Regions from separate parts of the Allorhizobium sp. DMC15 genome, predicted to be linked through region 2. Evidence: riboswitches for the same ligand, from Rfam matches in the RefSeq annotation. Region 2 holds a riboswitch; each other region holds the start of a gene.
What was found. A riboswitch is a leader RNA that binds a small molecule or an ion and turns the genes downstream of it on or off. The one in region 2 is predicted to bind cobalamin.
Positions count from the first base shown of each region.

Region 1 (7,269 bases), on a different contig from region 2:
CACCCAAACGGCCCCAACCGATGCGCCGACACGGCACGATTCCGTTCCCGGCTTACCGCCAAGCGCGACCGGCGATATCAGCAATCCTTGAAACCGGTGGCGGGCGACGATCGATCGCACTCTTTGCCCAAATAAAAACGATCCCGCCGAAGCGGGATCGAGGTGGGAGCCCTGAGGCTGCCGGGGGAGGTTGGGGGAACATACTGACGATCAAACGGCCCAGAGTTCCAATTGTTCCACAGCGGGAACATGGTTTTTGACGGACTGCGATCGGTACTGGTTGGCACCAAGCGCAATCATGTGCGCGCGTGTGTTCCTCTCTCTGCAAGAACTGTCTGACCCCGCGCCCTCTTCGAGTTCGGCGCTAGGCTCACTGTGCGTCGTCGTCCGATGTCTTCATTGCATCGCCCAGGTTCCGTTTGACCGGGTCCGACAGGTTTTCGCCTTTGGCATCGCGGTCGATGTCGGGGTTGTCTTCTGCCGGCAGATAGCCGCGTGGCCGGTTCTCCTGTGGCCCTTCCCAGCGCGGGGACTGGTCCGTCGTTCCTGCTTTGCCGTCCTTTGGACCGTTCATACCCATTTTGATCTCCTGCGTTTTCATCTCCCTTCCAACCGCAGTTTCATGCGACGGTTCCCCCGGAACATTCGCCGGCGGCTTCTGTTTGTCGGATGGACTTCAACGCGAGGCATGGGAGAAAAAGGATGACGAAGCCACACGTGGTCATCATCGGTGCGGGTTTCGGCGGCCTGGCCTGCGCAAAAGCGCTCGGCAACAGTGATGTCAGGGTTACCGTCATCGACCGCCGCAACCACAATCTGTTCCAGCCGCTGCTCTACCAGGTCGCAACCGCCGCCCTCTCACCCGCCGACGTTTCAGAACCGATTCGTCGCACCCTTGCGCGTTATGACAACATCCGCGTGCTGATGGGCGAAGTCTCCGGGATAGACGTGGAGGCAAAGCAGGCGCTGCTCGCCGACGGCGCCCGCATTTCCTATGACCGCCTCGTCATCGCGACGGGATCAGAATACAATTACTTTGGTCATCCCGACTGGCACAAGCACGCGCCCGGCCTCAAATCGGTGCACGAGGCCCGCCAGATCCGCCACCGCCTTCTGCTCGCCTTCGAACGGGCCGAACGCAGCACGGACGAGAGCGAGAAGCGCAGGCTTCTCACGAGCGTGGTCGTGGGTGGCGGCCCGACAGGCGTGGAGATGGCAGGAGCGATCTCGGAACTCGGCACCTTCATGATCGCCAATGACTTCGACAGCCTCGCTCACGACCAGTTTCGCGTTCTGCTGGTCGAGGCGGGGCCCAGGATTCTGGCGGGCTTTCCGGAGGATCTGGCCGATTATGCCGCGAACTATCTGACCCGGATCGGCGTCGAAATCCGTGTGAAATCCGCAGTGGAAGAGATAGAGGCGACACGCATTCGTATCGCGGGAGAATGGCTCCCCGCTGGTTCCATCGTCTGGGGCGCCGGCGTCAAGGCGTCACCGGCTGCCCGTTGGCTCGGCGTCGAACCCGGCGCTGCGGGCCGTATCCCGGTCAATGCCGATCTTACCGTGCCCGGCCGGCCGGGCATCTACGCACTCGGCGACACGGCACTCACCCTCGGCGCTGACGAAAAACCCCTGCCGGCACTTGCCCAAGTGGCCAAGCAGCAGGGCACCTATCTGGGGAAGGCGCTGCGCGCGGAACTCTTGTCCGGCAGAACCCCGGGACCGTTCGCCTTTCGCAACCGGGGCAATACCGCAGTCATCGGCCGCAACGCCGCAATATTCGATTTCGGCCGATGGCATTTGAAGGGGCGCCTTGCCTGGTTCCTTTGGGCGATCGTTCATGTCTGGCTGCTCGTCAACTTCGAGAAGCGGCTGTTGGTCAGCATCCAGTGGGTCTGGCGCTACGCAACGCGGCAGCGCGGCGCACGGTTGATCGATGAGCACGCAGCAGATCGCCTGCGGTCCGTGCCTTGAAAGACCAACAATTCGATGGCCTGACGAAAATTCCGCTTCCGCGATCAAAATCGGTTGACGAATGTAATGTTATTACATATCGAACAATTGACGCAGGACATGCTTGACCAGTCTGTCGCGGAGGCTCTATGCAGGAGGCGACGGTTCCCCCACCGGATGACTCCGAGGGGATTAATAGGGAACACGGTGCGGAAGACCCTGTAGGGACCAAGACCGTGGCTGCCCCCGCAACTGTAAGCGGATTGCCGTCCATTCTCGCGGCGCGAAAGCGTCGGGCCACTGCGAGCGATCGTGGGAAGGCAGATGGACGACAGATATTCGCAAGCCAGGAGACCTGCCGTCAGATGAGTGAGAAACGTAGCGGACGGGGTGTTCCGATGGATACGAACTGGCTTGCAGACCGCGTCTTTCGCGCGGCTTCATGGTTGCCATTTTGCCTCCGGAGAAGTCCTGCGGAGGAAAGACTTGCCGGACATCATCAGCGATAGTTTCAGCAGGCCTGCTGGAATACACGGCGTGACCGCTGCCTTTCTCTTGGGGAGGGTTGGACGATGAGTTGTGATACCAGGGGCATATCCGTCAGGGCAGTTGACCTCGGTTGGGGACCCAGAACCTCGCAGTTTCTTGTGCGCAACGTCTCCTTTTCGATCGGGGGCGGGGATCGCCTCGCCATTGTAGGCCCGAACGGCGCCGGCAAGACGACACTTCTGCGTTGCCTCTATCGCGGTGTGACGCCGCTTGAGGGCAGGGTAGAAGTCGATGGCCAGGACATCGCCGATCTGACGCCCCGTCAGGTTGCCCGCCGGGTTGCCGTCGTGTTGCAGGAAATGCCGGCCGATTTTCCCTTCACCGTCCAGGACGTCGTCTTGATGGGACGCGTACCCTGGCGGGAAGGCTTGACCGGCTGGACTGCGCAGGACCGCGACGAAGCCCGCCATGCACTGGAACATCTGGATCTGCTCTCCCTTGCGTCCCGTCAGTTCTCCACGCTGTCCGGCGGTGAGAAGCAGCGCGTTCTCGTGGCGCGCGCGCTCGCGCAAAATCCGGAGGTCATCATCCTCGACGAGCCGACCAACCATCTCGATATCCGTCATCAGCTGGAGATCCTGGCCCTACTGGCCACCTTGCGGCTGACAATCGTCACCACCTTGCACGACATCAATCTCGCAGCCGATTTCGCCACCCATGTCGCGCTGATGCAGTCGGGCCGCATGACGGCCTTCGGCCACCCCGACGAGGTCCTGACCGACCATGCCATTTCCGGCACCTTCGGCGTTCTCGCCGAACGCCAGCATATGGCGAGTGCCGGCTCCTCGCGCTTTTCATTCTCCCTTGCCAACTCCTGATTTCGAAAGAACCAAGATGGTCTCGTTCCGCCTGTCCTCCGCCGCCACATTCCTCATCGCTGTCCTCGCCGCTTCGGCAGCCGGCGCCTTTCCTGTCACGGTGAAGAGCTGCAACCGCGATGTCACGTTCGAGGAGGCCCCCAAACGCGCAGTCTCCAATGACGTCAATCTCACCGAAATGATGCTGGCCCTGAAACTGCAGGACCGCATGGTCGGTTATACCGGCATCTCTGGCTGGAAGACGCTGGATGAGAGCCTGCGCGAAGGTGTGAAGGAACTGCCCGAGCTTTCTCCCAAATATCCGAGCAAGGAGGTCCTGCTCGAAGCCGATGCCGATTTCTATTTTGCCGGCTGGAACTACGGCATGAAGGTCGGCGGCGAAGTGACGCCCGAGACGCTCAGCCCCTTTGGCATCAAGGTCTATGAACTGACGGAATCCTGCAGCCACATCATGGCCAAGGCCAAACCCACCATGGACGACATGTTCGTCGACCTGCTCAACCTCGGCACGATTTTCGGCGTCGAGGATCGGGCAGAGGCCCTGGTCGCCGGTTACAAGACCGGTTTGACAAAGGTCCAGGAGCGCATCGGCACCATCAAGGAGCCCGTTCGCGTGTTCGTCTACGATTCGGGCACCGAAAAGCCGTTCACCTCTGGCCGTTTCGGCATTCCGACGGCCATGATCGAGGCCGCCGGCGGCATCAACATCATGGAGGATGTCGAAAAGAGCTGGACGGAGGTCTCCTGGGAGCCGGTGATAGACCGCAATCCTGAGGTGATCGTCATCGTCGACTATGGCGATGTCACCGCCGAGCAGAAGATCGCCTTCATGAAGGAAAACCCGGCATTCAAGAACCTCGACGCCGTCAAGAATGATCGTTTCGTCGTGCTCGCTTATGTCGAGGCGACACCTGGTCCACGCAATGTCGCCGCCATCGAACGCCTCGCCGAGGCTTTCCACCCGCGCAACATGTAATGCCGGCTGACCGGCCTCAGCTTATACTCTGAGGCCGCGACCGGCTGCATTTTTAAAAAACAGGAACGCGATGCGCGGCAGCAGGATCTTCCTCTGGACGGTCGGCCCACTCGGGCTGCTCCTCCTCTGCATCACCCTCGGGGTCTCGCTCGGCTCGGCGCGTATTCCCGTCGGCATGGTATGGTCGATCCTCGGCCACCATGCCGCGCCGGACCTCTTCGAGCAGACCTGGTCGGCTGGCCGCGACAGCATCGTCTGGGAAGTGCGGCTGCCGCGCGTGCTTTTGGCCGCTCTCGTTGGCGCCGGTCTCGCAGTCGTCGGCGCCGTCCTCCAGTCGATTACCCGCAACCCGCTCGCCGATCCGCATCTGCTTGGCGTCTCCTCGGGCGGTGCATTGGGGGCGATCATCGCGCTCCTCCACACCGGACTGATCTTCGGCGTCATCACGGTTCCGCTCTTCGCCTTCGCCGGCGCGCTCTGCGCCACAATGGCCGTCGTCGCCGTCACCCGCATGACCGGAGCCGCACCGGACCGGCTAGTTCTGTCGGGCGTTGCCGTCGCTTTCATCGCCACCTCGCTCGGCAATCTCGCGATCTTTCTTGGCGATCCGCGCGCCGCGCATACGGTGATCTTCTGGATGCTCGGCGGCCTCGGCCTCGCCGAATGGAGCCATCTTGTCTATCCGGCGGCCACGCTTGCCGCCTCCCTTGTCTTCCTTGTCCTGCGTGCCCGCGAAATCAATGCGCTCGCCATGGGCGATGAAACGGCAGCCACCTTGGGGGTGCCCGTTGCCCGCTTTCGCGCGGAACTCTTTGTGGTGACGGCGCTGTTGACGGGCGTGATGGTCGCCTTTTCCGGCGCGATCGGTTTCGTCGGACTATTGGTTCCGCATTTTGTTCGCCTGACCGGCGGCAGCGACAATGTCCGCGTCATCCCGCTGTCGGCCTTGGTTGGCGCGGTGGTTCTGATCCTCGCCGACGTCGTCTCCCGCACGATCATGGCCCCGGAGGACGTGCCGATCGGCGTGATCACCGGTCTCGTCGGGGGCCTATCCTTCATTCTTCTTCTGAGGCGCCGATAAGCACTGTTCAGATTTCTGTTGCCCTTGGTTCGTTTTGACTTAGGTTGAAGAAAAACGAAAGAGTAGGGGATGGAGATGCTGCTTTCGGCCCGACAGACGGAAATCATGACGCTCGCCAAGGAATATGGCCGCGTTCTCGTGGATGAACTGGCAGCCCGGTTCGCGGTGACACCCCAGACGATTCGCAAGGATCTCAACGATCTGTGCGATGCCCGCGCGCTGAACCGCATTCATGGCGGCGCGGTGTTCCCCAGCGGAAACGAAAACGTCAAATACGAAGCGCGCCGCTCGATGGCCGCGACCGAGAAGCAGGCGATCGGCCGGGCCGCAGCCGATCTCATTCCCGACAACTCCTCGCTCTTCATCAACATCGGCACCACAACGGAAGCGGTGGGCGACGCCCTGGTCGACCACAAGGAATTGATGGTCATTACCAATAATATCAATGTTGCCAACCGCTTGCGTGTCTTTCCCTCGATCGAGGTGGTCATCGCGGGCGGTGTCGTGCGGGGTTCTGATGGCGGTATCGTCGGCGAAGCAGCCGTCGATTTCATTCGTCAATTCAAGGTCGATTTCGCCGTCATCGGTGTATCCGCGATTGATGAAGACGGCGCGCTGCTCGATTTCGATTTCCGCGAAGTGAAAGTCGCCCAGGCCATCATTGCCAACGCGCGACACGTCATTCTGGTCACGGATGCCTCCAAGTTCGAACGGACCGCACCCGTTCGCATCGGCCATATATCGCAGGTGCAGACCTTCATAACCGATCACTGTCCCTCCGACAGCATCCGCTCGATCTGCCTCGACAATGATGTCCGCATGATCGAAACATCCGTCGCTACAGCCGCGATCGAAGCCGAATAACTTTCGTTTGACATTCGTTTAAATTGCGTTTTAGATATCCAGACTTTCGCTATCGCAGCAAATGCTGCAGTGCGAAAACAGGGAGGAACGATGTCGGGGCAGCCTATCTACGATCTGTTTGTGATCGGTGGCGGGATCAACGGGTGTGGGATCGCGCGTGACGCGGCTGGCCGTGGTTATTCCGTCGCCCTGGCGGAAATGAATGATTTCGCCTCCGGCACGTCGTCCGGCGCCACCAAGCTGATCCATGGGGGCCTGCGCTACCTCGAACACTACGAATTCCGACTGGTCCGCGAAGCGCTGATGGAGCGCGAAGTGCTCTGGGCGATGGCGCCGCATGTCATCTGGCCGCTGCGTTTCGTCCTGCCTTTCCAGAAGGGCGGCATTCGCCCGGCCTGGCTCATCCGCCTTGGCCTTTTCCTGTATGACCACCTCGGTGGCCGTAAGCTCCTGCCCGCAACGCGCACGCTCGATCTGCGCCGCGATCCGGCCGGCAAGCCGCTGAAGCCGATCTTCTCCAAGGCCTTCGAATATTCCGACGGCTGGGTCGATGACGCCCGCATGGTGGTCTTGAATGCCCGCGATGCCGAAATCCGCGGTGCCACCATCCTCAGCCGCTCGCGTGTGACATCGGCGAAGCGCGAAGAGGGCGTCTGGGTCATCACCACCCGCAAGCGCGACGGATCGGTCTCCACGCACCGCGCCCGCATGTTGGTCAATGCCGCCGGTCCCTGGGTCGATCAGGTGCTCGCCGGCGCCTTCGGCCGCAACAACGTGCACAATGTCCGGCTCGTCCAGGGCAGCCACATCATCGTAAAGAAGAAGTTCAACGATCCGCGCGCCTATTTCTTCCAGAACCCGGACAATCGCATCATCTTCGCCATCCCCTACGAGCGCGACTTTACCCTCATCGGCACGACGGACCGCGACTATACCGAGGATCCGAAGGATGTTCGCATCAGCCCCGAAGAGGTGAACTATCTCTGTGGCGCGGCGAGCGAGTATTTCCAGGAGCCGGTCGTTCCTGA
Region 1 covers NZ_JBQUZB010000001.1:86,072-93,340, forward strand. The annotation lists gene ACT53S_RS00375 (hypothetical protein) at 1-91, shown strand, start outside; gene ACT53S_RS00380 (hypothetical protein) at 371-580, opposite strand; gene ACT53S_RS00385 (NAD(P)/FAD-dependent oxidoreductase) at 703-1,974, shown strand; cobalamin riboswitch at 2,099-2,330, shown strand; gene ACT53S_RS00390 (ABC transporter ATP-binding protein) at 2,526-3,320, shown strand; gene ACT53S_RS00395 (ABC transporter substrate-binding protein) at 3,337-4,296, shown strand; gene ACT53S_RS00400 (iron ABC transporter permease) at 4,367-5,377, shown strand; gene ACT53S_RS00405 (DeoR/GlpR family DNA-binding transcription regulator) at 5,453-6,241, shown strand; gene glpD (glycerol-3-phosphate dehydrogenase) at 6,332-7,269, shown strand, end outside.
Region 1: linked by a shared signal. The riboswitch ahead of ACT53S_RS00390 (ABC transporter ATP-binding protein) and the one ahead of cobU (bifunctional adenosylcobinamide kinase/adenosylcobinamide-phosphate guanylyltransferase) in region 2 are both predicted to bind cobalamin.

Region 2 (7,269 bases):
CTTGCCGTGCAGGGTGGCTCCGGCCTGACCCGCCATATCGACAAGATGCTGGAAGCCTGGACAAGCCGGAAGGGCGAGAAACCACGCCTCGTGCATCGCCTCGACCGCGACACCTCGGGTGTGCTCGTCGTGGCCCGCACGCGCGGCGCCGCCCAGAAGCTGACGGCGGCGTTTCGCGAGCGTGACACCAAGAAGATCTACTGGTCGCTGGTGAGGGGCGTCCCGCGCAAGCACGAGGACAAGATCTCGACCTGGCTGACCAAGGACCAGACCGACGAAGGCGACCGCATGCGCGTCTGCAAGCATGGCGAGGAGGGCGCGGATCACGCAGTGTCCTACTACCGTGTCATCGACACGGCGGCCCAGAACCTCGCCTGGCTGGAGATGGAGCCCTATACCGGCCGGACCCACCAGCTGCGCGTCCATGCTTTGCATATCGGTCACCCGATCATTGGCGATCCCAAATACTTCATCGATGACCACAACTGGGATTTCCCCGGCGGTATCCAGAAGCGCCTGCATCTGCATGCCCGCCACATCGACCTGCCACATCCGAATGGCGGTCGGCTGAAGGTCACGGCGCCTTTGTCTCCCCACATGGTGCAGTCCTGGAACCTGCTTGGCTTCGACCAGGCGGATGGCGACAGGGACGCCGAATGAAGCTGGTCCTGTTCGATTGCGACGGCACGCTGGTCGACAGCGCCGGCTTGATCCACGAAGTCATGCGCCACACCTTCGTCGCCTTCGGTAAGCCCGAGCCGGCTGTGGAGACGACCAAGTCGATCATCGGCCTCACGCTCGACATCGCGATTACCCGCATGGACGGCAAGCCGCATGCCGATGACGAGGCGGTCGCCATGGCCGCCCATTACAAGGCGATCTTTGCCGACGTGCGGCGCGTTTCCGGTTTCGGCGAGATTATGTTCGATGGGATTCGCGAGGTCTTGGACGCCCTGATCGCCCGCGAGGATATCTGGCTCGGCGCCGTGACGGGCAAGTCGCGGCGGGGGCTGGAGATGATCCTTGAAGGTCATGGCTTGAAGCCCCATTTCCTCTTCTGCCGCACGGCCGACGACTGCCCGTCAAAGCCGCACCCTGCCATGGTGACGGAATGCTGTGACGAAGCCGGCATCGTTGCCCGCGAAACCATCGTCATCGGCGACGCGATCTATGACATGCAGATGGCGAAAGCCGCCGGTGCGACCGCCATCGGCGTCGCCTGGGGCTATGCCGCCATCGACGATCTCTGGAAGGCGGGTGCCGATGCCGTTGTCGAACGACCGGCCGACCTGCTGGCCTATATTCATTAGGAGCACATCATGCGCGACGAGCTCGACAAGGACATCTTCGGCACATTCATCCCCGAGCACAGCCACGAGGATCCGGTGCGCCGCGCCCAGATCCAGATGAAGCGTCCGCTGCCGAAGCGCTTCTATACGGCCGTGGCGGTTGCCGAAGAAGTAGACGGTTTCTCCATTCTGCTCGACGGCAAGCCGGTGAAGACGCCGGCGAAGAAGACGCTGACGCTTCCGACCCGCGAAGCTGCCGATCTCGTCGTCGCCGAATGGGCGGCGCAGGGCGAGTTCATCGATCCAGCCACCATGCCGATCACCAAACTCGCGAACACGGCAATCGATGCTGTCGCAAACAGTCTGGACGAGGTCTTTGACGAGATTGTCCGCTTCGCCGGCAGCGATCTTCTCTGCTACCGCGCCGATGCGCCGAAGGAGTTGGTCGAACGCCAGGCGAAGAACTGGGATCCGGTGCTGGCCTGGATCGCCACCGCGCATCAGGCGCGCTTGATCCTCGTTGAGGGCGTGATGCATCAGGAGCAGCCAGCAGCCGCGATCGCGGCCTATGCGAAGGCGCTTGAAGCCTACCGCGATGCGTTCCGGATTTCCTGCCTTAACGTTGTGACCACGCTGACCGGCTCCGCCGTGCTCGCGCTTGCCTTCGCCGAGGGCGCCTTCGACCTCGACACGGTCTGGACGCTTGCCCATGTCGACGAAGACTGGACCAGCGAGCACTGGGGAACGGACGAAGAGGCCGAAGCCCGGCGCGAGGCGCGCTACGGCGAATATGCTGCCGCAGCCGCGCTGTTTGCGGCGCTTGACCCCGCGAGTTAACTCGGCACTAACCATAAATGACGGATGCTCTGGCGGACAGAATCACCGCCGGAGTCGTCATGTCAGCTCGCAGTCTGCGCACCGCAATCGCGTTCGGGCTCGTCCTGTGCCTGGCATCCTGTGCGAGCATCCAGGCCCGAATGTTTCCGAAACATCTCGTCTATTATGTCCGGAACGTCACGGTTATCGCCGATGCCCGCATGCCTCTGGATCTGATCTCGGGCGTCGACGCCCGGGTCTCGGCCGCAATTGCCGCTACGCAGCCCCCGCCGGGCGCGGAACGCGTCGTTCTCATGGTGAAGATCGACCGGCTCGATCACGGCGAGGGGGCAAGGCGGCGCATGGAACGGGCGCATTTCACGGTGACCGTGACCTCCGTCGAAACGGGAGAGCCGGTGGCGGAAGGAAAATACGTCGTCAATGCCTCGACCGACGATCCCCGGTTTGCCCGAGGGGCCCTGGCCGAAGAGATCGCATCGCGGATCCGATCCGATTTTTCTCTTGTCCATCCGACCGTTCGTATCGTGCCGGCTCCGAGGATGACCTCGACCAGGCTGAAGAGTGACCCGGAGGTTGCAATCGGACCCACGCCACGCGTTGCGCCAATCGCCAGTGCCACGCCGAAGGTCATGCCACCCGCGCCTCAAGCCGCTCCGGCAAGTGCGCCGACACCTCCCAAGCCTGCGCCGGTCGAAATGGTGGCTCCGCCTGTGCTCCCGGTTACCTCTGGGGATAAATCTGCCTATCCTTACCAGCCGGCACGTCCGGTGGCCCAGATGAAACCTGAAACGACTGTGGATCAGGGCGCGCGTGGGGCGATTCGCCTTGGCGGTGGGTGTGATCCGGCTGCCTCGGAAGACTGCCTCACTATAAAACCCTGAGCATCGGCAAGGGCGCCTTGCCGCTTGTGTGCGGTCCGGCGCCGCTCCTGTGATTGACTTGGCTGAGGCCCGGGCTTAATCCTTCTGGCGGATGGTTTCCGGGCGGCAGACACGTCGGCCGGAGAGCAAAAGGGAATGCGAAGGCCTGGACCCATGCCGGGCAAGCCGAACGCAGCCGACCCCGCGACTGTATTGCAGCGAGGGTCTTCCATCCTGCCTGCGGAGATTGATGGCGACGGATCGCATGGTGCGGTCGGCTGGCGATTGAAACGGGTGGGAAAAGCCACTGGAGTGGCGATATGAACAGCCGGGGCAGGACGCCTCTTTTTCTACGAATCGTCCGCCTCTCATATCGCGACACATTCCGGGAAGGCGAGGAAGAACCGCCGGCCTTTGTGCCAAGACCTGCGAGCCAGGAGACCTGCCATCCGTGACGGGCATAGGGCCCACCTGGGGAGAAATCCCCGTTGCCAACACGGAGGTTGTCTTGGCGACGTTTCGCATCCGCGGGGTCTTGTTGACCCGCCGATGGCGGTCCGTCTTTTCGGGCCGCGCATCGTTTTATGGTTCGCGCATGCTAGGAGCATGCGCCTTTGACCGCGTCCGCGCGGCCGAAGGTCATGGCACGCCATGACCGCTTCCCATTCCCGATCCATCCTGGTTCTCGGTGGCGCGCGCTCTGGCAAATCTCGTGTTGCCGAAGGTATGGCGCGAGAGACGGGTCTCGACCGTTTTTATCTGGCGACGGGCCGCGCCTGGGACGACGAGATGCGCGCCCGCATCGAGACCCATAAGGCCGACCGAGCCGATGACGGCTGGACGACGCATGAGGAGCCGCTCGATCTCGTCGGCGCGCTGAAGGCGCTCGACCAGCCCGAACGCGTCATCCTCGTCGACTGCCTGACCCTCTGGGTCACCAATCTGATGATGGAAGAGGGCCGTGACGTCGACGCCGAAGGCGCCGCACTCGGCGCCAGTCTTGGGGAACTCCAGGCCACCGTCATCTTCGTTTCCAATGAAGTCGGCCTCGGCATCGTGCCCGAGAACAAGATGGCCCGCGCCTTCCGCGACCATGCCGGCCGTCTCCACCAAGCCATCGCCGCCGAAGCGGCAGACGTTTATTTCGTTGCGGCTGGACTGCCGCTGAAAATGAAGGGTTGAACCATGTTGCAGCAAAAAATCCCCGCCACCGTCATCACCGGCTTTCTCGGGGCGGGCAAGACCACCATCATCCGCAACATGCTGACCAATGCCGGCGGCAAGAAGATCGCGCTGATCATCAACGAATTCGGCGATCTCGGCGTCGATGGCGACGTGCTGAAGGGCTGCGGCGCAGAGAACTGCACTGAGGACGACATCATCGAACTCACCAATGGCTGCATCTGCTGCACGGTGGCCGACGACTTCGTGCCGACGATGCAGAAGCTGCTCGACCGCGGCGTGAAGCCTGACCACATCGTCATCGAAACCTCGGGTCTCGCCTTGCCGCAGCCGCTGGTCGCCGCCTTCAACTGGCCCGACATCCGCACCCGCGTGACCGTCGATGGTGTCGTGACCGTGGTCGACAGCGCCGCCGTTGCTGCCGGTCGTTTCGCTGATGACCATGATGCCGTCGCCGCCCAGCGCGCCGAGGATGACAGCCTCGATCACGAGAGCCCGATCGAGGAACTGTTCGAGGACCAGCTGACCTGCGCCGACCTCATCGTGCTCAACAAGACCGACCTGCTCGACGCAGCCGGTATCGCCGCCGTACGCGCCGAGGTGACCGGTCGGACTACCCGCAAGCCTTCTATGATCGAGGCGAAGAATGGCGAAGTGCCGTCGCTCGTCCTGCTCGGGATCGGCGCCAGCACCGAAGACGACATCGAAAACCGCAAGTCGCATCACGAGCTGGAGCATGAGGCGCTGCATGCCTCGGGCGAAGACCACGACCATCATCACGACCACGACGAGTTCGAAAGTTTCGTCCTGAAGCTCGGCGCGATCAAGGATCCCGCAGACTTCATCGACCGCCTGAAGCCGGTCATCGAAAAGCACGACATCCTGCGCCTGAAGGGCTTCATCGACGTGCCGGGCAAGCCGATGCGCCTTGTCATCCAGGCCGTCGGCACCCGCATCGACACCTATTTCGATCGTCCCTGGACGTCGGCTGAAAAGCGCGAGACGCGGCTTGTGGTGATCGGCCTGCATGAGTGGGATTTCGGGTCTGTCGTCGAGGACGTCCAGGCGGCGGCTGTCTGATCCATGCACCTGCTTCTCGCCCAGAAGGGATCGATCAGCGACGGCGACGAGGCGATCGATCTTGGCCAGACGCCGGGGGACGTGCTGTTTCTCTCGGCGGCCGACACGGAGCTGGCTGCGATCGCAGCCGCCGTGGAGGCGAGGGGCACAGATGCGCTGCGCTGGCGACTGGCCAGCCTGATGACGCTGAAGCACCCCATGTCGGTCGATACCTATATCGAGCGCACGGCGCGTCATGCGCGGCTGATCGTGGTCAGGGCGCTGGGCGGGGCGAGCTACTTCCACTATGCGCTGGAAGCGCTGCATGCCTCAGCCCGTCGCAGCGGCGCTGTCATCGTCGTGCTACCCGGCGACGACAAGCCGGACGAGGGGCTTTCTCCATTCCAGGCCTGTGCGGACGACGACCGCCAGGCGCTCTGGACCTATCTGACCGAGGGCGGAGCTGGAAATGCCGGGGCCTTCGTCGCCTATGCCGAGGCCATGCTGCGCGGGGAGGAACGTCCGGACCCGGCGCGTCCATTGCTGAAGGCCGGCATCTGGTGGCCGGGCAGGGGTCTGATCGGGGTCGAGGAGTGGGAGAAGCTGGCGTTTCCCAGAAGGGCGGACGAGGGGCAAACGGTACCACGCGGTCTCTCACCCCTTGTGGGGGAGATGGCAGGCAGGCCAGAGGGGGAAAGCCCCTCCCCAACCCCTCCCCACAAGGGGGAGGGACTTCAAGCCATCACCCCCCTCTGCTTCTACCGCGCCCTCGTCCAGAGCGGCGAAACGGCACCCGTCGAAGCCATGGTCGAGGCCTTGAAGGCTCAGGGACTGATCCCCCTGCCGGTCTTCGTGTCGAGCCTCAAAGATCAGGTTTCGGTCGATACGCTCCGCGCCATCTTCACCCGCTTTCCGCCCTCGGTGGTCATCAACACGACCGGTTTCGCCGTCTCGACACCGGGGGCGGAAGCGCCGTCGACCGTGCTCGACGAGACCGGCGCCGTGGTGCTGCAGGCGATCTTCTCATCCTCACCCCGCGCCACCTGGGAGAGTTCGGCCCAAGGCCTCAGCGCCCGGGATCTCGCGATGAGCGTCGCCCTGCCGGAAGTCGATGGCCGGGTCCTGACGCGTGCCGTCTCCTTCAAGTCGAAGGCGCGCTTTGACGAACGGGTCGAGGCTAATCTTGTGAGCCACGAGCCGGATGCAGGCCGCATGCGTTTCGTCGCCGAACTGGCCGCCAACTGGGCGAAGCTCCGCGCAACCGACCCCGCCGACCGCCCCGTGGCGCTGATCATGGCCAATTATCCCAACCGCGACGGACGTCTCGGCAACGGGGTCGGACTGGACACGCCGGCCGGTACGATCGAGGTCATGCGCGCCATGCGCGAAGCCGGCTACGATGTCGCCGATTTGCCCGCTGATGGCGACGCATTGATGCAGGTGATGATGGCCGGACCCACCAATGCGGCGAATGATGGCCGCGTGATCCGCGAACGGCTTTCCGTATGTGATTACAAATTGTTCTTTCAGGATCTTCCCAAAGAGGTTCAGGAGCGCGTCACCGTGCGCTGGGGCGCTCCGGAGGTCGATCCTTTCCATCTCGATGGCGCCTTCGCGCTGCCGCTGATGCGCTTCGGCAAGCTCATGATCGGCATCCAGCCGGCCCGTGGCTACAACATCGATGCGAAGGAAACCTATCATTCTCCGGACCTCGTGCCGCCGCATGGCTATCTCGCCTTCTACGCTTTCCTGAGGCGGGAATTCGGCGCGCAGGCCATCATCCACATGGGTAAACACGGCAATCTCGAATGGCTGCCAGGCAAGGCGCTGGCGCTGTCGGAGACCTGTTTCCCGGAGACGGTGTTCGGACCGCTGCCGCATCTCTATCCCTTCATCGTCAACGATCCCGGCGAGGGCACCCAGGCCAAGCGCCGGACCTCCGCCGTCATCATCGACCATCTGACGCCACCTTTGACCCGGGCTGAAAGCTACGGCCCGCTGAAGGACCTGGAGGCGCTGGTCGATGAATATTACGAGGCCTC
Region 2 covers NZ_JBQUZB010000003.1:151,247-158,515, forward strand. The annotation lists gene ACT53S_RS14980 (RluA family pseudouridine synthase) at 1-660, shown strand, start outside; gene ACT53S_RS14985 (HAD-IA family hydrolase) at 657-1,310, shown strand; gene ACT53S_RS14990 (ATP12 family chaperone protein) at 1,320-2,126, shown strand; gene ACT53S_RS14995 (hypothetical protein) at 2,186-3,007, shown strand; cobalamin riboswitch at 3,083-3,450, shown strand; gene cobU (bifunctional adenosylcobinamide kinase/adenosylcobinamide-phosphate guanylyltransferase) at 3,638-4,168, shown strand; gene cobW (cobalamin biosynthesis protein CobW) at 4,172-5,248, shown strand; gene cobN (cobaltochelatase subunit CobN) at 5,252-7,269, shown strand, end outside.

Region 3 (7,269 bases), on a different contig from region 2:
CTTTCGGCCGTCGGGAGCGGACATCGCCCGGTCCTCGACCTTGAGAAAAGGTTAACGGGGCCAGCCTGAACTCAGAATTAACACGCCGTTCATAGCTCGCGCTTTGCGCGTAACGGTTCCGTGACCGCTTTGGCGCACAAGTGCCCGTCAACGGTGGGAGTGGTGTTTTGTTCCAGGTTGAGCCGTCAATAATAGGGCGAGTAACACTGCTGGCGCGGACCGTGATACGGCTGGAACGTGTTGCTGCGCCAGTGATAGGACCGGTAGCGATCAGCGCACCAACTGTAATGGATTGGATTGAGACTGCCGCCGTAACCTATCGCGTGGCGGCGCGGAATCGGCACGTCAAGGATGACGCCCGCGCGCATGGAGCGGGGAGAAAACCACAAGCCGTCATGATAAACGTAGCCCGGCCGGTGGAACCGGTATCCCGGTACGTGATAACCATCGTGCGGCGACAGGACCGTCACCCGCTCGACATGGCGATAGCTGATGTGCCGTTCGTAGATGCGAACCTCAAGGCCGCCGGCCTGGACGTCAAACCCGCTCATCGCGAAACCGACAGCGGCCAGACATAGAGCGGTGAAAGCAGAAACAAGCTTCATGCACGTTACCCCCTCGGCTTGGCCTCCGCGCTAAAACTTCGGCCATCCTGGCCGACATAAGACCGGACCCTGGGTCACGGGCGAAGGCTTCATCAGAGGATGCTAATCGTGAGACATGCGACCGGCAAGAGGCGCGGCTCGTGTCATCTCACCCGAAACAGCGAGAGGGCGAACCCTGTCCGGCATCGCCCTCCCCGTATCCGCAATTGATGGATCCGTCCTGGCTTACGCTTCGATCTCGATATCGCCCTTGGGCCGTGAACAGCAGGCGAGGATATAGCCCTCATCGATCTCGTCATCGAGAATGCCGCCATTGTGGTCCATCTCGACCTCGCCCGAGATCTTCATGACCTTGCAGGTGCCGCAGAGGCCGGATTCGCAGGCCGCACCGATGCGCACGCCGGCCGCACGGGCGGCCTGTAGCACGGTATGGCCGGGGGCGCAGAGCCCGTCCTTGCCGGACATGGCGAACTTGACCTTGGTCGGCTGCTCGCCATCGGCATGATCGGCGACCACCACGAGCGGCTCCGGCTTGACCGGCTGGAAGGCTTCCTCGTGATAATTCTTCATGTCGAAGCCGGCGCCTTCGAGGGCCTCGCGCACGGTTGCCATGAAGGGCGCCGGGCCGCAGCAGAAGACGGTCCGTTCCAGGAAGTCAGGTGCCAGAAGGGCGATCTTCGCCTTGTCGATGCGACCCTTCAGGCCTGACCAGAGCTGGCCGCGCGACACCTGCTCGACGATGAAGCCCAGCGTCAGATGCGGCATTTCGCGGGCCTTGGCCTCAAGCTCCCAACGGAAGATGATGTCGTCAGGCGAGCGCGCGCAGTTGAGGAAGGTGATGTCGCTGTCGGGTGCCCGGTCACTCATGTCACGGGTCATCGACATCATTGGCGTGATGCCGGAGCCGGCCGAGACGAAGAGGTATTTCTTGGCCGGATGGCGGGCATAGGAAAAGTCGCCGAGCGGGCCGAAAGCCTTCAGCGCCATGCCCGGCTTCAGGTTGTCGAACATCCAGCGGGTGCCGATGCTTTCGGCCTGAGCCTTCACCGTGACCGCGACCGTATAAGGGCGCGAGGGGCTGGAAGAGAGCGTGTATGTGCGCATGACCGGCTCGGGAGAGACCGGGATCTCCAGCGTGACGAACTGGCCGGGCTGGTAACGAAACCAGAGGTTCGGCTTGTTCGGCTTGAAGGTGAAGGTCATCACGTCGGGTGCTTCCGGCGTGACGGCAACGCATTCGAGCAGATGCTCCCGGTCGGACCAGGGATGCATCTCGTCGACGTGACGGTATGGGTTGACCGCGATGTTCATCTTTATGCCACCGCCGAGAGGCGGGCCTTGTCGCCCTGCAGACGCTCAATCATGAAGTTCGAATACCATTCGACAAACTGCATGACGCCGCCCTCGTGATCGACCGAATAGGGGCCCGGTTCATAGGCCGGCGAGCGGATACCGAAGGCGTTTTCCTCGACGATCGAGCGGTCCTGGTCATTGGTCATGGTCCAGACATGGGTGAGCTCTTCGAGGTCGTAGTCGACGCCTTCGACGGCATCCTTGTTGACCAGCCAGGTGGTGGTGACGGCGGTTTCCTCCGCCGAGATCGGCAGGACGCGGAAGGAGATCGCGTGATCGCCGAGGATATGGTTCCAGGTCGTCGGATAGTGGAAGAGCAGCATGGTACCGATGTGGCTGATCGGCACGTCGGCGGAGAGCGGCTTCTTGACGGCGCGCTTGCCGGACATGGTGTAGCTTTCGGCGTCCTGGATCAGCGGCATGCGGGCAGTACGGAACTGGCCCGAAGGGTCCATCTTGAACTCGGACGGCAGGCCAGCGGCTTCGCAGCGCTGCCAGTGTTCGGCAATAAACGGATCGTCGCCGGCGCCCTGGACGCCGGTTGCGGTCGGGGCTTCCGGATAGGTGCGGCAGAGTTCTGGGTGGTTGCCCGCACAGTGGTAGCATTCACGGTTGTTTTCCCAGACGAGCTTCCAGTTACCCTTCTCGATGATCGTCGTCTTGTGGGCGACCTTGGCCTCCCACAGCCGATGCGGCGCCATGTAAGGCTCGATCGAAGCGCGAACGGGGGCGAAATCCGGGGCTTCGTTGGCCAGGCAGATGAAGATGTAGCCGGCGACGCTTTCGCAATGGACCGTCTTCAGGCCGAAGTCGGCCTTGTCGAAGTTCTCGCCCATCTGACGGGCAAAGACCAGCGAACCATCGAGATCATAGGTCCACTGGTGATAGGGACAGACGAGCTTGGCGGAGGCGCCTTTGTCCTGGGTGCAAACGCGGTGGCCGCGGTGGCGGCAGGTGTTGTGGAAAGCGCGGATGACCTGATCCTTGCCGCGCACGATCACGACCGGATAATCGCCGACCTGAACGGTGAAGTAGTTGCCGGCGCGCGGGATCTCGCAGTCGTGGCCCATGAACAGCCAGTCGCGATACCAGATCGTCTCCATGTCGAGTTTGAAGTAATCCTGGTCGATGTAAAAGGGCTGTTCAAGGCTGAAGCCTTCGCGGCGGTTCTTCAACTGGCGCAATGCCGTGGTCTGCAGGTCCATGTCGTCCTCGTTATCCTATATCGGCGGATGAGGAGCGCAGCAGGGAACCGCCCCTTGGGATGGGCAGAACACGGCTATCCCCGGCCGCCCGCCGCGACCTTGATTGTTCGTTTCCCGAGGCTGGTTTCCGGGCTCTGGAGTGGCCCATTCGCGGACCGCGCCGGCGCCTTCCCAGGGTCTCCCCCAGTGGCTTTGTGCCGAAGCGCATTCTCCACCACCGTTGCGGGGGCAGCGCCGGATTTCGACCGGCTTCCCGATTTCCCACCCTCCCTAGCAGGGCGGCACCTCGAGCTTGTTATCATCTAAACACAGTCGACCGGGGGGCGCTGCACTGCGAAACGACACGGCCGAAATCGTTTGCGACATGCCACAGGATCTGAAAACGCGGAGAGAAAACAGAGATTCCCCTTATATTTCCGGAAACTGCAGCAACAGGATGAATTTCTTCGTTTCAACCATGGCGCAAACGGGCAATCGAAGGACGATCCAAAGATTTGCGCTGCGGCAAGCCTCGCGAAACCTCGGCGCTGCAGAATACCATCAAATCATGATTAACCATGCTGCGGTAAGCTCAAGATACAAAGCCGGGCACCGTCAGAGCGTCACCATGCAGAAACTGAGATACTTCGCGGCATCCAAGACCGACAAGACTGCGGCTCCAGTCAAGGCGGCGCATACCGAATTCCTGCGAACCGGACGCATTTCGCGCCATCGCGACGACTGGGTGCCTGAGCAGCGGCGCTATCTCACCTATGAGGAAGTGGCGGAGCGAACCGGCAAGCGGCTGGAAGCGGCAGCGGACACGACGCATACCAGGATCAATTCCTTCCACCGGTCCATTCAGTTTCCGAAAATCATCTTTCACCGCACGCTGACCGACAGTCCGCATCTGGGCTACTGTCACGTGACGGCCGCGCGGACGAATTTCGCCCAATATGCCGATGTGCGCTGGGCCTTCTATATCGCCAATTTCTTTGCGGAGATCGGCGAGAGCGAAACATTCTTCGAACGCATCCGGCAGAATTATTCCCGGATGTATTTCGCCGTCGCGGTGAAGCCTGAAGCAGAGACAAAGGCCATGGCGATCGACCGCTCGATCCGTGAGAACGGCCTGCTGTTCCGGACCCATGATCCCAAAGAAGCCCTGCGCAATGTGCTGATGCTCGGGGCGCGCGATGCAGAGCTTCGCAAGATCATCGCGAAGCTCTGAACCAATCCGTCAGAATCAGGCGCCGAAGCCGCCAACCGGCTTCTTTTTGTAGAGCAGCCAGTCCTTCGAGACGTAATCCGACGCACCATAGACCGTAACGGTGTCGCCGCCCGCTGCCTTGGACGTTGCGAGCGCCTTCTCAGCGAAGTTGGTGAAGTCGAAGGCGTTCGGAGCCTGCTCCGAGAAGCAGATGCCGAAGGACATGGAAAGCTGGCCCAGGCTGCGTCCACCGTTCGAGCCAACAAGGGCGCTCGCCTTCAGCTTGCCGCGCACGAGGTCGACGACTCGGCTGATCTCATCCTGATCCGACGTGTAGAGCAGAAGACCGAAACGGCCGCCATCAAACCGGCAGGCGAGATCGCCACCGCCGGAGACGGCTTCCAGAACCTTGCCGACCTGCATCAACAGGCGCTCGGCGACGGTCGGGCCCATCTGTTCCTGAATGCGGGCATAATCGTCGATTTCGCCGACAGCGACGCCGCAGAGAACCGGCATTTCCGGATTGGAATAGATCTTGGCGACGGCCTTGTTGAAGGCGCGGCGGCTGGCCAGTCCGGTCATCGGATCGACGAATTTCGCCGCTTCGGCTTCCTCCGCCTCGCGCTGGAGGTCTGCCAAAGCCGCCGTCTTGTCGACCACGGCGCGGACGACGTTGCTGTTCTGGTGGGCCCGCTTCTCGGTCGCCGCCTTCAGCATCTTGATCGACTGGCCGAGCGGCGTGCCTTCCAGATCCGCTTCGGTCAGGATGGTGCGGGAGGCGTGACCGATGACGCGGCCGTAATCGGTGAGCGAGATCTTTTCTTCATTCAGCAGCGAGATGAAATTGCTCATCTCGGCGCGCACCTGGCCATTCTGACGGCTGAGCAGACCATCCTCATGCTGGTGTGGCAGATATTTGCGACCGAGTTCATCGAGTGCTTCCTGCGTCTTGACCTTGCCGAGGGCGATGAAATCACGCACCAGTTCCGGGTTGCTGCCTGAATAGGCTTCATAGACCAGCTCGTAATTGCGCGGCAGGCCGTCAATGCCCATCTGGTGCATGGCGGTCGCGACGCGAAGCGCAATGCTGGCCGCCGGGTTCTTCATTTGCTGCATCTGATACGTCCCAATATTGGAGGCAGTCTTTGGACCTTGACGACCATCATAGGCAGAAGACTTCTTTCTTTCGGTTACGCCGCTATTTAAAATTTGAACAATTCAATACCCCTTGATTTCGGGGGTGCGACCTTTGACTGCGCCTTGCGGAAAAAGAGGTTTGATCACCGCCCTCGGTCCGCGCTATTCACGGGCTTTGCAAAGGGCAAGGCGGACGCATGGCACGGGTGATTTCGATCGGTGAAAAAGACGGGGCAGAGGCCGCAATCGCGGCAGCTGTCGCGGTGCTTGGGTCACGCCGTCCTGTCGCCATTCCGACGGAGACCGTCTATGGACTGGCTGCCGATGCGACCGATCCGGCTGCAATCACCTCGATCTACGAGACGAAGGGGCGGCCGCGCTTCAATCCGCTGATCTGCCATATGGCGGATCTCGCGATGGCGGAGCGGTACGCGGTGTTCGATCCGCTGTCGCGGCGTCTTGCCGAGGCCTTCTGGCCGGGTCCGCTGACGCTGGTCCTGCCGCTGAAGACGAATTCGGGCATTCATGCGCTGGCCACAGCCGGGCTCGACTCTGTCGGGATCCGGGTGCCGGTCGGCTTCACGGCAGAGCTGATCCGCAGCTTCGGGCGGCCGCTTGCCGCGCCGAGTGCCAATTCGTCCGGGCGCATCAGCCCGACGACGGCACAGCATGTGGAGGCCGATCTTGGGTCCAAGATCGAGATCATCGTTGACGGTGGCCCCTGCCCGGTCGGCGTCGAATCGACCATCTTGAAAATCGAGGAAAACGAGATTCGCCTTCTGCGGCCGGGCGGCGTGGCGGTCGAGGAGATCGAGGCGGTGACCGGCAGGACCGTCCAGCGCCCGAAGGCATCGGGAACGGCCGCCATCGAAGCGCCCGGGATGCTCGCCTCTCATTATGCACCCAATGCTTCTGTCCGGCTGAACGCAACGGCTGTCGGCGAAGGCGAAGCCTTGATCGCGTTCGGAAGCGGCAACATATCCGGCGCGACGACCGCGAAGGCCGTGTTCAACCTCAGCAGAGGCGGCGATCTCGCCGAAGCGGCCAGCAATCTCTTCGACTACCTGAAGCGTGCGGATGCGTCCGGAGCGTCAGGTATCGCCGTTCAGTCGATCCCCAACGACGGGTTGGGAGAAGCGATCAATGACCGCCTGATGCGGGCTGCCGCTCCGCGCAACAGCGAGGGATGACCAGATGACCGTGACCACGAGCCTTGCGGAACGTCTCAGGGCCTTTGTCGACATCGTCGGCGAAGCGAATGCCCTGACCGCAGCGCAGGACATCAAGCCTTATCTCACCGAAAATCGCGGCCTTTACCACGGTGCCTCGCCGCTTGTGCTGAAGCCCGGATCGACGGCCGAGGTATCCGCTATCATGAAGCTTGCGTCAGAGACCGGCACGGCCATCGTACCTGTGAGCGGTCGTACGGGACTTGTCGGCGGTCAGGTACCGCGCGAGGACGGGCAGGACGTGCTGCTCTCGCTGGAACGGATGAACAAGATCCGCGAGGTCGATCCCGTCGCTGACGTGATCGTTGCCGACGGTGGTGCGATCCTCGCCGACGTGCAGAAGGCGGCGGAAGCGCATGGCAGGCTCTTTCCGCTGTCTCTGGGCTCGGAAGGCTCATGCCGGATCGGCGGCAATCTCGCCACCAATGCCGGGGGCACGGCGGTACTCGCCTATGGCAACATGCGCCAACTCTGCCTGGGGCTGGAGGTGGTGCTGCCGACCGGCGAAATTTGGGATGGCCTCAGACGGCTGAAGAAAGACAATAGCGGCT
Region 3 covers NZ_JBQUZB010000001.1:941,110-948,378, reverse strand. The annotation lists gene ACT53S_RS04565 (BA14K family protein) at 186-605, opposite strand; gene ACT53S_RS04560 (hybrid-cluster NAD(P)-dependent oxidoreductase) at 831-1,916, opposite strand; gene ACT53S_RS04555 (aromatic ring-hydroxylating oxygenase subunit alpha) at 1,919-3,163, opposite strand; cobalamin riboswitch at 3,265-3,467, opposite strand; gene ACT53S_RS04550 (DUF6656 family protein) at 3,771-4,373, shown strand; gene ACT53S_RS04545 (GGDEF domain-containing protein) at 4,389-5,468, opposite strand; gene ACT53S_RS04540 (L-threonylcarbamoyladenylate synthase) at 5,687-6,679, shown strand; gene ACT53S_RS04535 (FAD-binding oxidoreductase) at 6,684-7,269, shown strand, end outside.
Region 3: linked by a shared signal. The riboswitch ahead of ACT53S_RS04555 (aromatic ring-hydroxylating oxygenase subunit alpha) and the one ahead of cobU (bifunctional adenosylcobinamide kinase/adenosylcobinamide-phosphate guanylyltransferase) in region 2 are both predicted to bind cobalamin.

Region 4 (7,269 bases), 470 kb from region 2:
CGATGAAGAGCGTCGACTGGTAGGCCTTGCCGATGATCGCATCGGTGAAGGCGAGAATGAGGAAGACGATGCCTACCGCGACCAGTCCGGGGCGGCTAGTTGAGGTCATGTATTCCACGACGTCGATCATGCTGCCGCGGGCCAGGATCTCGCTCAGTAAAACGATGGAGGCGGCAATCAGCGCCGTGTTGATCCATTGGACGAGAAGCTGGACAACCCAGGAGCTTCCGAGCTCTCGCTCGCGTGTCGCGCCGAAAGCGCTAAAGATGTTCGCGACAAGCGATTTCGGGCTGGACTGGACCACTTCGAACTCCGGGTCTTGGGCAGATGTCGTCAAAGGTTCGCATAGGTGTCACATAAGTGTCATGAATGCTACATGAACCGTGATCGAGAAAGCTTTGTTCCCAGAATTTCCGGTGGTTTGGTTAGCGCGGCCGGGGGCTGTGGTTCGCCTGGAGAGCAAAGCGACATTGCGATCGGGCGGACGAGCGGCTAAATCGGTGTCATGAGCGATGCAAAGAAGATCTCCGACGTCCTGCGTATAGCAGTGGCACAGTTCAATCCGACGGTTGGCGACGTGACTGGCAACCTTGCCAAAGCGCGCGCGGCGCGCGCCGAAGCGGCCGGGCAGGGGGCCGATCTCCTGCTTCTGACGGAGCTCTTCATTTCCGGCTATCCGCCGGAAGATCTGGTTTTGAAACCGGCTTTTCTGAAAGCCTGCCTCCAGGCCGTCGAGACGCTTGCGGCCGATACCGCTGACGGCGGGCCAGGCGTGATCGTCGGCTTCCCGCGGCAGGGCGAGAAGGGGCGGCACAATTCCGTGGCGATCCTGGATGGTGGCAAGATTCTCGGCTTCCGCGACAAGATCGATTTGCCAAACTATGGCGAGTTTGACGAAAAGCGCGTCTTTGTCGAAGGCGAGATGCCGGGGCCGGTCAACTTCCGGGGTGTTCGGATCGGCGTTCCGATCTGCGAAGAGATCTGGAACGATCTCGGCGTCTGCGAGACGCTGGCCGAGACGGGTGCGGAGATCCTGCTCGTGCCGAATGGCTCGCCCTATTATCGCGGCAAGGTGGATGTGCGTCATCAGGTGGCGCTGCGCCAAGTGATCGAGACGGGCCTGCCGCTGATTTTCGCCAACCAGCTCGGCGGACAGGACGAACTGGTCTTCGACGGCGCGAGCTTTGCCTTCAACGGTGACAAGTCTCTCGCCTTCCAGATGAGCCAGTTCGAGGAGACCCTGTCAGTCACGACCTGGCGACGCACGGCCGAAGGCTGGCGCTGCGATCAGGGGCCGATGTCGCGGATCCCTGAGAAGGAAGAGGCTGACTACCGCGCCTGCGTGCTCGGTTTCCGCGATTACGTCAACAAGAACGGCTTCAAGAGCGTGGTGCTCGGTCTCTCGGGCGGTATCGATTCGGCTATCTGTGCAGCGATCGCCGTCGATGCGCTGGGCGAAGAGCGTGTGCGCACGATCATGCTGCCCTACCGCTATACCTCGCAGGAAAGTTTTGCCGACGCCGAGGCCTGCGCCAAGGCGCTCGGCTGCCACTATGACATCGTGCCGATCCAGGACCCGGTCGAGGGCTTCCTTTCGTCGCTCTCGGACATGTTTGAGGGGACCGAGAGCGGCATCACCGAGGAGAACCTGCAGAGCCGCACGCGCGGCACGATCCTCATGGCGATCTCCAACAAGTTCGGCTCGATGGTGGTGACAACCGGCAACAAGTCGGAAATGTCGGTCGGCTATGCGACGCTCTACGGCGACATGAACGGCGGCTTTAACCCGATCAAGGACCTCTACAAGATGCAGGTCTATGCGCTGTCGGCCTGGCGCAATGCCAACGTTCCCCCGGGTGCACTCGGTCCCTCGGGCGAGGTGATCCCTGCCAACATCCTGTCAAAGGCCCCGTCTGCGGAGCTTCGGCCGAACCAGACCGACCAGGATTCACTGCCGCCCTATCCTGTTCTCGACGACATTCTCGAATGCCTGGTCGAGAAGGAAATGGGTGTCGACGAGATCGTCGCACGCGGTCACGACATCGCAACCGTGCACCGGGTCGAGCACCTGCTCTATCTCGCCGAATACAAGCGCCGCCAGTCGGCACCGGGCGTGAAGATCACCAAGAAGAATTTCGGACGCGATCGTCGCTATCCGATCACGAACCGATTCCGTGATCGCTGAGTGATCCGGAACGGGCGAGAGGAAGCAGCATGCGCAGTTCCGTCGAAATCTTTGACATCAACACCCGCGAATGCGAGGTCGTCTGGCAGACGGAAGACCTCGTCGAGGCGCCGAACTGGTCGCGGGACGGCGAGTTCCTCGTCGTGAACGGCGACGGGCTGCTCTATGCCCTGCCGCTCGATGAGGAGGATCCGGAGCCGGAATTGATCGATACCGGTTTTGCTGTTCGGCTGAACAACGACCACGGGATCTCCCCGGACGGTGCCTCGATCGCCTTCTCGGACCATACGCTCTTCGGCAAGTCCTGCATCTATATGTTGGGTGACGGGGACGACGAACCGCGCCAGGTCACTGACAAGATGCCGTCCTACTGGCATGGCTGGTCGCCGGACGGAAAGGAACTTGCCTATTGCGGCGATCGCGGCGGTGTCTTCGACATCTACACGATCCCGACAAAAGGCGGGCCAGAGCGGCGGCTGACGCAGGGCGAGGGGCACAATGACGGTCCCGACTATTCGACTGACGGCCAGTGGATCTATTTCAATTCCAGCCGCACCGGCACTATGCAGATCTGGCGGATGCGCACGGATGGTAGCGACCTGCAGCAGCTCACCTCCGACGACTATGGCGACTGGTTCCCGCATCCGTCGCCAGATGGGAAGAAGGTGCTGTTCCTCTCCTATGATGCCGACGTGACAGGGCACCCGCGTGACAAGCAGGTTCGGCTGCGTCTGATGGATGCCGATGGCGGGAATGTCGAGACGCTCATCGAGTTCTTCGGCGGGCAGGGATCGATCAATGTGCCGAACTGGGCTCCGGACGGAACGGCCTTCGCCTTCGTGCGCTATTTCCCCCAGCCTGAGTGACGCTGTCGCTTTTGGTCTGTCCTCCGCAATCTCCGTCAAGTAGAACACCTGTGTCAGGTGCCTGCCGCAAGGCGGGAGAATCGGGAAGCCGGTGAAAATCCGGCACGTGCCCAACGCTGTGAGGCGGATGTGACGTGTCAGGGGAAACCCAGCCACTGGAGGAATCCGGGAAGGCGCACGTCGCGGATGATGCTCAGTCAGAAGACCGGCCTGGCGAGATAGACCGAACCCGCGTGGACGGCGGGTGGTTGCGCATTGTGGGGATTACGATGCACGACAAACCGAACGAGTTTCTCGTCCGGACAGCGCCCTTTGCCGAGCCAGACAAGGACGCCGTCTACCGCGCCATCCATACGCGCCGCGATGTGCGCGATCAGTTCCTTCCCGATCCGCTGCCGGACGATCTCGTGCGCCGCCTGTTGGGAGCCGCCCATGCCGCGCCTTCCGTGGGCTTCATGCAGCCCTGGAGCTTTCTGCTAATTCGCAGTGCAGCTCAGCGAGAGGCGATTTGGCAGGCGTTCAGACGCGCGAACGAAGAGGCGGAGGCGATGTTTCCGGATGAACGTCGCAGCGCGTACCGGGCGCTGAAACTGGAGGGTATCCGCAAGGCGCCTCTCAACATCTGCATCACCTGCGACCCGGATCGGGCCGGGCCCGTCGTGCTTGGTCGGACCCACAATCCGCGCATGGATGCCTATTCGACCGTGTGCGCCATTCAAAATCTTTGGCTTGCCGCCCGTGCCGAAGGGGTCGGTGTCGGTTGGGTCAGCATCTTTCACGAGGCAGACGCCAAAGAGATCCTCGGCATTCCGGAGCGCGTCGAGATCATTGGCTATCTTTGTCTTGGTTACGTCGCGGAACTCTACGATCGGCCCGAGCTGGAGGTGAAGGGGTGGCGAAGGCGCCTCGCCCTCGACGATCTGATCTTCGAGGAGCAATGGCCGGCGTGCGCGGGCTCCGACGAACTTACGTAAGAAACGCTATTCCTGCAAAGGCTGCGGACCGGGAGCTGCGGGCTTCGTCAGGTCGATGCTGCCGGTTTGCGGAGGCAGGAAGACCGGGCCGACACGACGGACGTTGAGCGCTGCCGCGTCGAGCTCTCGTACTGGCGCGGGGATCACTGCGTCGACCCGGGCTGCCGGCGCGTCTTGCGGCTTCACGGTAAGGATTGACGACTGATAGTCCGGCACGGCCGGGCGCGGGGTCATCCTCTGGTGGTAACGTCCGAAATCGCACTGGCATTGCGGATCCTCCGCCGGCCGGCGTGTGCGATAGACGAAGGCATTGGGCATGTCGCGATAGGGCTGTCCGGTCGCGGCGGATACCATGTCGGAGGTTTCGCCGGAACTGGCCGAATGGAAGAAGAGTTCGGTTTCGACACCGGGACACATCTGCTGGCATTGCGCGGCGTCCCGGGCAAAGTTGATGGCGGACGTGCGTGAGGAAATCGGGAAAAAGCCACCGTCGCAGGTTCGCACGCAGAGTGTGCGGACATCGCCGGTCGGCAGCATGCCGATCGACGGTCGGAAGGAGAGGGCCGCTTCAGCTGCGCGATCCGGTCGATAGGGTTCAGCCAGCGTGTCGAGATATGGAACTCGTTCGGGCTCTTCAGGCGCAGAGACGACGGTGCTTCCGCTATCGCAGCCATGATCGGCGAGCGCCTGCTCAAGCCGCGCCGTTTCAGCTTCGCCCAGTCCCTCGCGCAGCTCGACGAGCTTGCTGGTCAGGATCTCCCTGTTGCGCTCCATGCGTTCAAGTGCCTTGGCGAGATCGCCACAGTCACTGCCGCCATCGGCGCGGATCGTAGTGATCGACGAGGTGAGGCAGCGCAGCCGCCGCTGGTCCTGCCGAGCTTTGCGCAGTTCGAGATTTTGCTGCGCAATGGCTCCGGCATAGCGGTTGATGTCATCGGACGAGACCGTGGACCGCGCCGAAACAAGTCGTTCTCGCAGCCTCTCGCATGCCAGCGACGTGGCTCTGGCGTCCTGCAGGGTGGCTGCAAGGCAGGCGATGGCCATCAGGGGGGCGAGCAGTCTGGTCAGTGGTTTCATGGCTCCGACCGGGGTGCCTGGCGGTACACAACGGTTTTGTGTTTCCGGAGACACCATAAGGCAGTTGGCGCCAAAGTAAAATGACGGGTGAGAGAGCGGCTGCGGCCTGGCAAGGCAACCGCTCCCCGTGCGTCATGCAGCGCGCGCGGAAGCCAGCGTCATCGGTTGCTCCAAGACGGTGCCATCGATCGCGGCAACGGCTTTCATCCGATTGAGCAGATCGTGGCTAACCTCCCAGGAGACAGCCACCGCCTGGACCGTTCCGATGCGCTGGGGGTCGGCGATGCGTTCGCCGGGGCAACCCATGCGCTTGAACATCCGCTCGAGGAAGACATCCGTGACCGTGACGATGTGGCTGAGACCCGAGGCAAGTCCAAGTTCGCCGACACCGCACATGAGCTCTGCTGCAGCAATCGTCACCTGGTTGCTAGCGCGATCCTGGGAGATTTCCGGATCGATGCAGAAGCGGCTCGATTCCCAGATCGCGGCGCTGCGTATTTCGGGGCCCGGCCCTAGCAGTTGGGGGAAGGTGTCGTCGAGCATGTTCGGACCAAGCGTGGGAAGCAGCCGCAGAGCCCCGCGCAGCGCCCCGCTTTCACCGTAGGACAGGACGTAGAGCGGGTTCGCGCGGTCATAGTTGTCGATTTCCCAGGCGTCGCGCACCTGCACGTCCCAGCCGAGCAGGTCATGGAAGACACGCTTACGCAACCGATGCATGGCGTCGATATCGGCGGGAAACTGCTGGCGTCGTGCGCCGTTGATGATCCTGATCATGCTGAACTCCTTGAAGACCGTCGGAGCGGACAACATGGAGTTCATAGGAAATTCCTGAAACTGGCGGTGGCGCCAGCTTCACGGATTGCAATCTATGATATGATGGATCGTCCCGACTTCCGTCAGTTGGGCGTGCGGTCGGAGAGGCGGGGAATAATCCCTTGCCAGACGGCTTCGGCGACCGCCTGGGCATTGTTGACGACTTCCAATTTGTCGCGAGCATTGGCCATAAAGTAACGTACGGTACGCTCCGTGATGCCGAGTATGATCGCGGCCTCCCAATAACTCTTGCCGGCGGCGATCCAGGCCAGTGTCTCGGTCTCACGGCGTGTCAGCAGCGTCTTACTGCGGCGTCGCTGCGGCTTTCGTGTGGTCGACTTGGCGAGCCGCGCATGCAGTCGCCCCGCAAGGCTTGAGACATCGCGGTCATTCACGCGACGCCAGTCACCCCATCTGTCCTTCTCGTCCTCTGCCTGGACAAGAAGGCAGGCGCGGCGTCCAGGATGCGACAGCAGCGGATAGCCCACGCCGATCCGTGTGTTATCTCCTAAGCTGAACCGGCCGCTTGGATGAGGCGCTGATAGGGCTGCCAGATCGATTTGAACCGGTTCGATTTCGGAAAAGACGTACAAGAGCTGGTCGCGCAATGGGCGTTCCATGAGGAGCCGCGCGGTCCTTTTGGCGTCGCTCGGCCTGCTGTGAACCAGTCTGTTCAGTTTCAGCCGTTCGGAGCCGATCACACCGTCGACATAGATCACGGCGCCGGTTTGATAACTGGCCTGAAGCTTTTGCAGAAATGTGGACGGTTCGAACTGCTCCTGTTGGTCGAGCCAGTTCACTAGGTCGAAATACACGCCCTCTTGCCCCATCGAATGACCCTAGATTCTCAGGGATACAATTTCAGGGTTACAGCTCTGACTTGTCCAGCGTCAAATCTGCGCGCTTCCCGTTGTTGATTTTTTCGGGCGCGCCTCGTGTGGCGTCAAACTGTCAGCGGCCTTGGGCCCCGTTTCGATTGACTGGCTTTCTCACCCAGCGACAGATCCAATTCGGGCGTCCCACTCTTTTCGCAGGATCGCGTATTGCATGGTGTTTTCGTAAATCGGGAGACCGTCATCCCCGTTTCGGAAAGACACGTATTCCATGAACAGGCCTTCGCGGCGCATGCCCAGCCGCTCACACAGGCGCTGGGATGGGATGTTGTTATCCTCCACATAGGCATAGAGCCTGCGCGCCTGCTTGACCGAGAAAAGCCATTGAAACAGTGCGCGCGCGGCCTCGGACGCAAGACCTGTTCCGGAAAAGGCCGGATTGAAGTTCCATCCAACCGAGACCGTGTCGTCCTCCGGTACCGCGAACAGATCGCCGATAAGCTTATCCGTTCCGCTTAGGC
Region 4 covers NZ_JBQUZB010000003.1:620,159-627,427, reverse strand. The annotation lists gene ACT53S_RS17325 (LTA synthase family protein) at 1-304, opposite strand, end outside; gene ACT53S_RS17320 (NAD+ synthase) at 506-2,185, shown strand; gene ACT53S_RS17315 (TolB family protein) at 2,215-3,051, shown strand; cobalamin riboswitch at 3,090-3,279, shown strand; gene bluB (5,6-dimethylbenzimidazole synthase) at 3,321-4,025, shown strand; gene ACT53S_RS17305 (DUF2865 domain-containing protein) at 4,032-5,102, opposite strand; gene ACT53S_RS17300 (acyl-homoserine-lactone synthase) at 5,235-5,876, opposite strand; gene ACT53S_RS17295 (helix-turn-helix transcriptional regulator) at 5,999-6,745, opposite strand; gene ACT53S_RS17290 (GNAT family N-acetyltransferase) at 6,905-7,269, opposite strand, start outside.
Region 4: linked by a shared signal. The riboswitch ahead of bluB (5,6-dimethylbenzimidazole synthase) and the one ahead of cobU (bifunctional adenosylcobinamide kinase/adenosylcobinamide-phosphate guanylyltransferase) in region 2 are both predicted to bind cobalamin.